3 regions of the Sporolactobacillus sp. KGMB 08714 genome follow, and region 3 is predicted to be linked to each of the others. Evidence: riboswitches for the same ligand, from Rfam matches in the RefSeq annotation. Region 3 holds a riboswitch; each other region holds the start of a gene.
What was found. Region 3 has a riboswitch for thiamine pyrophosphate ahead of tenA (thiaminase II). Riboswitches for the same ligand answer to the same signal wherever they lie in the genome.

Region 1 (3,250 bases), on a different contig from region 3:
GGAAACGATGGGCGAGGCCGCACAGCAGCTCGATAAACTGATTAAACGCTTTAAAATTTAAACGGCGGCAAACGGCCGCTTCCGGCGCGGACAGACAGATCGGCCCCGAATCTGCAAGGACATTTCAGGTCAGCTTTTTGACCGGGAGATGTCCTTTTTTGATAGGTCCCCGCGGCGGACCTTTTTGAATCAATAACCAGAACGTCGGACGGCAGATATCCGTTGCCATACACCATCTGTGCATGCAAAGCCGGTATGGCAGCAAAATGAACGGAACGGGCTCCGGCACCGGCGAACGGGCCGGCGGCACGGCTTTGTACAAGTCATGAGGAACAATTTGTAGACAGCGGGATCCTTTGCTTACATAATGTAATAAGATGAATTTTATTTAGAAAAAGGGGCGCGCTTTGATGGCATTTCACAATTATCCGAACACATTCGCAAGCGAAGTTTATTTATTCGTCAACAATCTGGAACGTTCACTTGAATTTTACCAAAAGATACTCGGGCTCCGCGTACTCAAAAAGGAACAGCGAAGGGCTGTCTTTACCGCAAACGGCACAGATCCGCTCGTCACCGTTGAACAGCCGATTCCGGTGATCCCGGGAAACCCAAGAAAAGCAGGGCTCTATCATGTGGCCCTTTTGCTGCCTTCCCGGGCGGATCTGGCGCTCATTCTGGCCCATCTGCTCAAGGAAGGCTATCCGCTTCAGGGAGGAGCCGATCACGCGGTCAGTGAAGCCGTTTATCTGGCAGATCCGGACGGGAACGGGATCGAACTTTATCATGATCGTCCGGCCGCACAATGGAAATGGAACGACGGCAAAGTTTTTATGACCACCGAGGCACTCGATGAACAGATCCTTAATGAATCGGGCGGCAAAGAGTGGGAAGGGATGCCCGAGCAAACCATCATCGGCCATATTCATCTGCAAGTCGCCGATCTGAAGGCATCCGAACGTTTTTACTGTCAGGGGCTGGGTTTCGATCTGGTCGCAAACTTTGGCGATCAGGCAGATTTTATTTCTACAGGGGGCTACCATCACCATATTGGTCTCAATACATGGAGAAGCAAAGGTATTCCGGCAACGGAAAGCGAAAAGACAGGCATGAGAGATTTCACACTTGCGTTTACAAGTTCTGAGGCAAGGGACGCTGCCATTGAGCGGCTGAAAGCGATGGGAGCGCCAGTAACGGAAGAAAACGGCCGGGTCATGGTCAGCGATCCGTCAAATATCCGTATCGTGCTTGGGCTGAAAAATAAATGATACAGATCAGAGAAGTAAAAGGGAGGTACAAAACAAGGTCTGTCTCCTTCCGCCGTTTTTTCTAAGGCAAAATCGATTGAATTGCGGTCATCCTTGTGGTAGTTTATAATGACAGCAGGAGAGGACAATTTCATTTAAGCACTGGGGGAGCCGGAGCGGCCGGCTGAGAGTAAGACTTACGGTCTTTGACCCCTTTTACCTGATCTGGACGATGCCAGCGGAGGGAAGTTGCACCTAAAGGAAGACTATCTTCAAGCGCGGGCGTTTTTAAGGCCCGCGTTTTTTAATTTATTTAACAGGGAAGAAAAGACAAACATCTGTGCGCAGCGGAAACCGATAACCCGCATTTTTCTGTTTCCTCCCGATCAGGTAAAAAAGATGTTCCGGTCTATTTTATTTTTTTAAGGAGGAATGAATTTTGAAACCGCTGTACAGGCTTACATTTTCTGCTCTTCTCGTCGCGATAGGCGTCATTGCCGGCAATTTGCTGTATATTCCCATAGGCGTGGCCAAAATTTTCCCCGTTCAGCATATCATTAATGTTCTGTCGGCCGTTCTTTTCGGCCCCGTTTACGCTGTCGGCACGGCTTTCGCCATCTCACTGCTGCGCAACCTGCTTGGAACAGGCTCTGTTTTTGCCTTTCCGGGAAGCATGATCGGCGCCTGCCTGGCAGGACTTTTCTATCTTTGGTTTAAAAAACCTGTTTTTGCCGCCATTGGCGAAGTCATCGGAACAGGATTGATCGGTTCGCTTGTCTCGTTTCCGATTGCCAGATTTATTCTCGGACAGAACGTAGCGGCTACTTTTTTTGTTGCACCTTTTCTGCTCGCAACAACTTTCGGCAGTCTTATCGCTTACATCCTGCTGAAAATAATGGCCGTTCATCCGGAATTTACCCGATATATGCGAGGTGACGGAAAATGAAAACGGCTTTGACGATTGCCGGATCGGATTCAAGCGGAGGGGCAGGCATTCAGGCCGATCTGAAAACCTTTTCCGCACTCGGTGTGTACGGTATGAGCGCTATTGTCAGCGTAACGGCGCAGAATACGCTGGGTGTAGATGACGTCGAGGATCTTTCGCCCGCAATAATCGGCGGGCAGATAGATGCCGTCTTCCGTGATATTCCGGTCGATGCCGTTAAAATCGGCATGGTCTCCAACAGCGCCGCAATATGCACCATTGCAGACAAGCTGAAGGAATACGGTCCGAAATACAGTGTGCTGGATCCCGTCATGGTATCTAAAAGCGGATTTGATCTATTGAAACCGGAGGCGAGAGAAACGCTGATTCAAAGGCTTTTGCCGCTTGCAACGGTTGTGACTCCGAATCTTTTCGAAACGGAGCGGCTGGTCGGCCACAAGGTGGAAACGATTGAGGACATGCAGCAGGCCGCAAAAGAGATCTTCCGGATGGGGCCTGAAAGCGTCCTCGTCAAAGGCGGCCATCTGTCGGAAGATCCGACCGATATTTTTTATGACGGTACCCGCTTTTATCCGTATACAGGCAAGCGGATAGATACAAAAAATACGCACGGCACCGGATGCACCCTATCGTCGGCGATTGCGGCCTATCTTGCCGAGGGACGGTCTCTTACAGACGCCATCCGCGAGGCCAAGACCTATATTCAGGGAGCGATTGAGCACAGCCTGTCACTCGGACACGGCCACGGACCGACGCATCACTTCTACCGCTGGTTTCCGGAAGGCTAAAGTGTTAAAAATGCCTCACATCTTGCATAGGCTTATATGAGGCCGTTCAAATTAGTCGGAGCGCGGACGATCAGAAGCCTTATGATGATGGAACGCACGATAATCGCGTCCATGCCCCGGATCACCAGCCGAGACCGAAGAGTAAGCTGACGGCAGCCATGACGACGATTCTGAAAAACGGGGCGCTTCGCGGAGAAATCCAGCCTGAGGAAACACCCCGGATCATTTCATTGCCGCTGGATTTACTGCGCCGCGAGCTGATCATGAGA
Region 2 (3,250 bases), on a different contig from region 3:
AGTTGATTCTGCTTTTCTCGGTGTTCAGGTTCATGGACAGGCCTCCTTATCTTTTAATAGTATTCCACTGCATCCAGATTGCGGACGACAGCGTCGATTTCCAGGAGCGGTTTCAATAGTTCTTCCAGACTTTCAAGCGGCACCATATTCGGCCCGTCGGACCATGCCCGATCCGGATCAGGATGTACTTCCATAAAAACGGCGTCCACGCCCGCCGCGACGGCGGCACGTGAAAGGTAGGGGACAAATTCACGCTTTCCTCCTGTCGATATGCCGTTTCCGCCGGGAATCTGAACGCTGTGCGTCGCATCAAAAACGACCGGATAGCCGTACGAGCGCATTGTCGGAAGCGACCGCATGTCGACGACCAGATTATTGTAGCCGAATGAAGCACCGCGTTCCGTCAGCAAAATGTTTGTATTTCCCGCTTTCTCGAGCTTTGTGATCACATTTTTCATGTCCCACGGTGCGAGAAACTGGCCTTTTTTAATATTGATGATTTTCCCGGTCCGCGCCGCAGCGACCAGCAAATCGGTCTGACGGCAGAGAAAAGCGGGAATCTGCAATATATCAAGCACATCGGCCGCAGGAGCTGCCTGATCGGCCTCATGGATGTCCGACGTCAGAGGCACGCCGATTTTTTCTTTGACTTTATTCAGAATTTCGAGTCCCTTTTCCAGACCCGGACCGCGTTTGGAATAGATCGACGAACGATTGGCTTTATCATAAGAGGATTTAAATACGAAGGGAATCCCGAGACGGTCGGTCACTTCCCGGATGGTGTCCGCCGTTTTAAGGACCAGATCTTCACTTTCAATCACGCACGGACCGGCAATCAGGACAAACGGATCGTTTTTTCCAAAACGGATCGATTCATTTAAGCGGAGCGTTTTCACTCACATCACCTCAGGTTTTTCGATTTTTTGATCCCGTTTCCAGTTCTTCCTGTCTTTAATATCACAAACAAAGCGGGGCATCAAGAAAATTATTTCCTCCTTTCGTTTCTGAAATAGTTAAAATCCGGTGAGGGGGTATGATTTTTTATTCCCTTTTTTTCAGGATACGAAACCTTTATTAAAAAATCATGAAAATATTTTCGATCGGGCTTGGAAACTGCATTTTCGGATGATTAAATAAATGTTTTATCTTGACCATTATTGGGCGGGGGAGTATCGTTAAAAGTGTTAAATGAATATGCGTTTGTCCACTAGGGGAGCATTCCGCTGAGAAGGGCACGGCCCTGACCCTTGGACCTGATCTGGATAATACCAGCGTGGGAAAGTGGTTTTGAAATCATTCAGGCAGCTGCCGCTTTCTTTTCGTACAGAGGAAAGCGGTTTTTCGTGTTTTTCAATCATTCTCCGACCCTGACTGTGCAGCGGATGCTTCCGAAAGAAAAGAAATCAGGATGAACGCAGACAGGAGGAAGAATAGATGAGCAAAAGTAAAAGTCGCAAGTTGAATCTGACCGATATTCTGGTCACGATTGTTGTTTCTTTGGTTTTCGGCCTTGTTTTTCGTTTGCTCGGGCCTGTGTACGATATGCTGCAGTCGCTCGGGCTGCAGCTCGATGCGCTGATCTACGGCATCTGGTTTATTGCCGGACCTTTCGCCGCTTTGCTGATCCGCAAGCCGGGTGTCGCCTTTCTTGCGGAAACTGCCGCCGCGATCGCCGAAATGCTGTTCGCAGGAAGCGGCGGCATTATCAACGTTTATTACGGTGTGGTTCAGGGAATTTTTTCCGAGCTGATTTTCGCCGCGTGGCGCTATCGAAAATTCACAGTCTCCGTTGCCGTTCTTTCCGGCATTGCCGCGTCCATAGGGTCTTTTCTGATTGACCTTGTTTACGGTTATCTGACCGATCTCGCGGGCTGGAACCTGACTCTGAACATCGGGTTCCGTATTATCGGGGCGGCGCTTTTAGCCGGCGTCTTCCCCTATATCCTTGTTAAAGCTCTGGAGAAGACCGGTGTTACCAATCTCATCCGTCCGGTGTCTAAGGAAGACTACGATGCCCTTAAATAGTCCCGGCTGCTGGGGAGTCACCAATCTGCGCCTTGCTTTTCCGAAGAAAAAAGAAATGTTTTTCAGAGATCTGACTTTTCATTACAAAAGAGGGGAAAAGGTGCTGCTGCTCGGCCCTTCGGGATGCGGAAAATCAACATTGCTTCAGGTGCTGTCCGGGCTCGTGCCGAACAGTATCGAACTGCCGATGAAAGCGGATGAGCTCGTACTTCCGGAAAACTGGGGCTTTATTTTTCAAGACCCCGACACCCAGTTCTGCATGCCTTATGCCGATGAAGAAATTGCCTTTGTTCTTGAAAATCAGCGGATCAGCCGCGAAAAAATGCCGGATTTGATTCGGCATTATCTGAAAATGGTCGGACTTGAGCCGGATCGCCCGCATCGGCTGATCAGCCGGATGTCCGGAGGAATGAAGCAGAGATTGGCGATAGCGAGCGTTCTCGCCCTTGAACCGGACGTGCTTTTTCTCGATGAACCGACCGCGCTGCTTGATCCGCAGGGCACCGAACAGCTGTGGCAGACTGTGCGCCGGATCGGCGCGGATCGGACACTGCTCATTGTCGAGCATAAAATCAGTCACGTTCTCGATCTGATCGACAGAGTCGTCCTTTTCGATCCGAGAGGTCAGATCATTGCCGACGGAGCAAAGGACGAGATTCTGCAAACACATGTGAAAGAACTGGATGAATACGGAATCTGGCATCCGGGCGTCTGGCAGGGATTGATCAGGGAGGGGCCCGGCCACCGGGAGGCGGCTTCAGAAAACGATGTCCTGCTCGAACTCGATAACTTTTCCGTGACCCGTCAGCATAAAATCCGATTTTCTCTGTCTCATCTGACCGTTTACCAAGGTGAATGGGTCGCCGTCATCGGCAAGAACGGCGCCGGTAAGAGCACGATGATTGAAGGAATCATGGGACTGCTCCGTCATCAGGGAAAAGTGCGCTGGCATCTCGATCATACACGTGACGACGTCGCTTTTGTATTCCAGAATCCGGAATATCAGTTTGTAACCGACCGCGTCGATGACGAACTGGGACTCAGCCTCGTTTTAAAGAAACTGGACAGCCGGGAAATCGACACCCGGGTCAACGAGGCGCTTGATCAATTTTCGTTGGCAGATCAGCGGCTGCAGCATCCGTTCCAGCTTTCAGTCGGTCAGAAGCGGAGGCTGAGTGTGGCATCGGCACTGATTAATCACCCGAAAGCAGTCATCCTTGATGAA
Region 3 (3,250 bases):
TGCCAGATTGATTGTTTTTAAAGGATCCTCTCCGCACCCGTCCTGAGAACCCATGATGAAGTAAAGAGACAGGGCTCTTCTTAATGCTTCCCGTTCTTTCGTCATGATGACACCCCTTTTCTCTGCGCCGGCCGATATCCTGGTTTCATGGAACCGCGACCTCCTCCAGGTCAGCGTATTTTTGAATTTTTTCTTCGCTAAGCGTGTACAGCTCATCCATCAGCAGCTGGCGGAAAGTTCCCGGCCCCCCGCTTTTTTCACCGGCAATCTGGCCGGCGATCGCATAATTGGCCGAACCGGCAACCGATGCTTCCAGAAAATCGCCTGAAACTGCGGCATAGCCCGCCTGAATCACACCGTTCAGACAGCCTGATCCCGTCATAACGGGAAAGAGCGGATGGCCGTTGTGAACGAGACAGGCCTTTGCCCCGTCCGTGATCGTGTCGGTCTTTCCGGATACGGCAACGACAGTGTGATAGCGCCGGGCCACGCGGACGGCAAGCGGCAGGATATCGCCGCCCGTATCTCCGGCGTCGACGCCCTTCGCTCCCCAGTCTTCCCCGGCAATGGCGGCAATTTCACCGGCATTGCCGCGGAGAATGGCAATGTCCAGCTCATCGAAAAAGTTCCTGACCGTACTCAGGCGAAACGAAGTCGCGCCCGCCCCGACCGGATCAAGGACAATCGGAACGCCGGCCCGGTTCGCTGCATGCCCGGAGATCATCATACTTTCTATTGAATAGGGTGTTAAATTGCCGATGTTCAGTTCAAGTGCATTGCTGCCCGCTGCGATTTCGGCGACCTCCTCATGAGCTTCGGCCATAATCGGCGAAGCGCCGATAGCCAGCGCGCCGTTGGCCGAATCGTTGATCGCCACCCGGTTTGTGATCACATGCAATAACGGATTCTGCCTGCGGACCGCGTTCATTTTTTCAATCAATAAGTCAGGTTCGATCATGAATATCCCCCTCCGTACATCGTTGTTGTTATTTCCGATTCCAATCATCCATGCCGTAGCTCATATCCCAGAAGTTCAGTTCGTAATAACTGCTCTGATAAAAAATATGAAGCATACGCTCCTTCTCATGATCATCCGCGCCGCGGCTTAACTTGTCCCAGATTTTTCTTTCAACCGCCACATTTTTTTCCAGAGCGTCGGAGCTGTATTCCGCAATCCAGTTTTGAAAAATTTCCCGCTTCGGTGCGGCATTTTTCAATCTCTGTCCGATCTCGGAATAAAGCCAGGGGCAAGGCAGCAAAGCAGCCATGGTGCGGCAAAGCCTGCCCTGGCAGACCACACAGTACAAGTGGGCAATATACGCATAAGCAGCAGGTGCGGGACGAAAAGCCGCCCACTCCTCGCCGCCGACTTGCAGATCCGCAAAGAAGCGGCGATGCATCTGCAGCTCCCCTTCCGCCAATCCGACGGCGATATCGGAAAGCGCCGCCACAATCTTCGGATCATCTGCCTGCGCTGCCGCCAGTCCGTGGATCTTGGCAAATTCCCTGACATAATACGCATCCTGTTTCACATAAAAGCGGAATTTATCAAGCGCCAGCGATCCATCCCGAATCTCCTGGACAAAAGGATGGTTGAAGCTTTGTTCCCACAAAGACTGATTGGCCAGTCTTGCTCTTTCTGAAATCTCCACTCTCTAACCTCCCGACTTCAAAATAAGAAACCTGAGTTTAATTGAACGGCATCGTCCGGAGAAGGGGCCGCTCGGCTTTGCTGTTTCGGTCCCGGCGATTTTCGGGCGCAGAAAAAAACCGCTTTCTGACGAAAGCGGCGGATAGATCTATGTAGTTAAATCAAGCATTCTTTATAGATCAAATCGAAACCACTTTCCTACGCCAGCATCGCCTGGATCAGGTTCAAAGGGTCTTGACATTGTCAATCTCAGCAAAAAAGCTCCCCCAGTGGACAACATTATTCAATTAACTTCACCCTATCACAGATGTTTTCACCTGACAAGATTTTAGCTTCCCGCAGGCAGCATAACACATATTTTGTTTCCGGCGGTCAGGCCGCTTCCCTGCGGACCATGAATCTTTGAAATCCCATACCGATAAAATAGACGGCAGATTCAAAACTTGTGATAAAAAAGCTGACCGGCGCGTTCGTATAGTAACCGAGCACCAGTCCGACCCACACCCCGGCAACGGCAAGCAGCGAGGACAAGAGGATCATGCCGAAAATAGACTGCGTATAAAAACGGGCGGCTGCGGCGGGGACCGTCATCAGTGAAAAAACGAGCAGGGCGCCGACGATCTGAACCGTCACGCTGACGGCAATGGACATCAGCAGAAGAAATCCGATTGAAATCCAGCGGATCGGGAGTCCGGCTGCCTGCGCGCCTGTCTGATCAAAAGAATCAAATTTCAGCCAGCGGTAGCCGGCGGCCATCACAAAAATAACCAGTACGGTCAGAGCGATGATCAGCCATACATCCCGCATGTCGATACCTACGACACTCCCGAATAAAATGGTCTGCAAAAAACCCGATTGCGCATTTGAAAGCGACAGGAACAAAATGCCGATCCCAAGAAAGAAACTGAGCACAACGCTGACAGAAGCGTCGCGCCGAAAGATCCTGACGCCAAGCTGCCCGATGCCGAATGCACTGAGCAGCGTGAAGAGCAGCAGCCCGGCAAGCGGGTCGATACCTGTATATACAGCAAAAGAGGCGCCGGCAAAACCAATATGCGAGAACGTGTGCGCAATGAAGGAGAGGTTCCTCGCAATGACAAAGACACCGATCGTTCCGCACATGATCGCAATCAGAGTTCCCGCTATGAACGCATGCTGCATAAAATCATACTGAAACATCGTCGGACCTCCCGAATACATGACAAATTTTCATAGTACAGTCTTCTCCATCCCTGTTTTTCTGAAAGAGGGCTCCGTTTATACAGGCTGCTTTCCCAACCGTTTTTTCCGGTCTCCGGACGGATGAATACCGGCAGGCAAACGATAGACGGAGTTCAGCGTCTGCGCGTCCGGCAGTTCATCCGCACTCACGATGTCGTAGCTCTCGGGAGAGAGAATCATGATCCGGTCCGCGTATTTCTTCACAAGGTGAAGATCATGGCTGATAAAAATGACGGTCAGCTTTTGATCCCGGTTGATTTTCCTGACAAGCTGCATCATCTTTTCCTGCGCGTACGGATCAAGATTGGCCGTTGATTCATCAAGCAGCAGAAGATCAGGATCGCGGATAAGTGCCTGTGCAAGAAAGGCCCGCTGCCT

Region 1: another riboswitch for thiamine pyrophosphate. It lies ahead of thiW (energy coupling factor transporter S component ThiW); the one in region 3 lies ahead of tenA (thiaminase II).
Region 2: another riboswitch for thiamine pyrophosphate. It lies ahead of Q6A92_RS08380 (ECF transporter S component); the one in region 3 lies ahead of tenA (thiaminase II).

The regions. Positions count from the first base shown of each region.
Region 1 covers NZ_JAUUBW010000019.1:58,521-61,770, reverse strand. Annotated here, with positions in the region: gene Q6A92_RS10050 (methyl-accepting chemotaxis protein) at 1-61, shown strand, start outside; gene Q6A92_RS10045 (VOC family protein) at 411-1,268, shown strand; TPP riboswitch at 1,402-1,512, shown strand; gene thiW (energy coupling factor transporter S component ThiW) at 1,687-2,193, shown strand; gene thiD (bifunctional hydroxymethylpyrimidine kinase/phosphomethylpyrimidine kinase) at 2,190-2,981, shown strand; gene Q6A92_RS10030 (hypothetical protein) at 3,140-3,250, shown strand, end outside.
Region 2 covers NZ_JAUUBW010000014.1:76,993-80,242, forward strand. Annotated here, with positions in the region: gene Q6A92_RS08370 (KpsF/GutQ family sugar-phosphate isomerase) at 1-34, opposite strand, end outside; gene kdsA (3-deoxy-8-phosphooctulonate synthase) at 54-896, opposite strand; TPP riboswitch at 1,200-1,297, shown strand; gene Q6A92_RS08380 (ECF transporter S component) at 1,435-2,025, shown strand; gene Q6A92_RS08385 (ABC transporter ATP-binding protein) at 2,012-3,250, shown strand, end outside.
Region 3 covers NZ_JAUUBW010000037.1:7,414-10,663, forward strand. Annotated here, with positions in the region: gene thiE (thiamine phosphate synthase) at 1-105, opposite strand, end outside; gene thiM (hydroxyethylthiazole kinase) at 146-958, opposite strand; gene tenA (thiaminase II) at 987-1,652, opposite strand; TPP riboswitch at 1,830-1,929, opposite strand; gene Q6A92_RS15270 (metal ABC transporter permease) at 2,024-2,830, opposite strand; gene Q6A92_RS15275 (metal ABC transporter ATP-binding protein) at 2,909-3,250, opposite strand, start outside.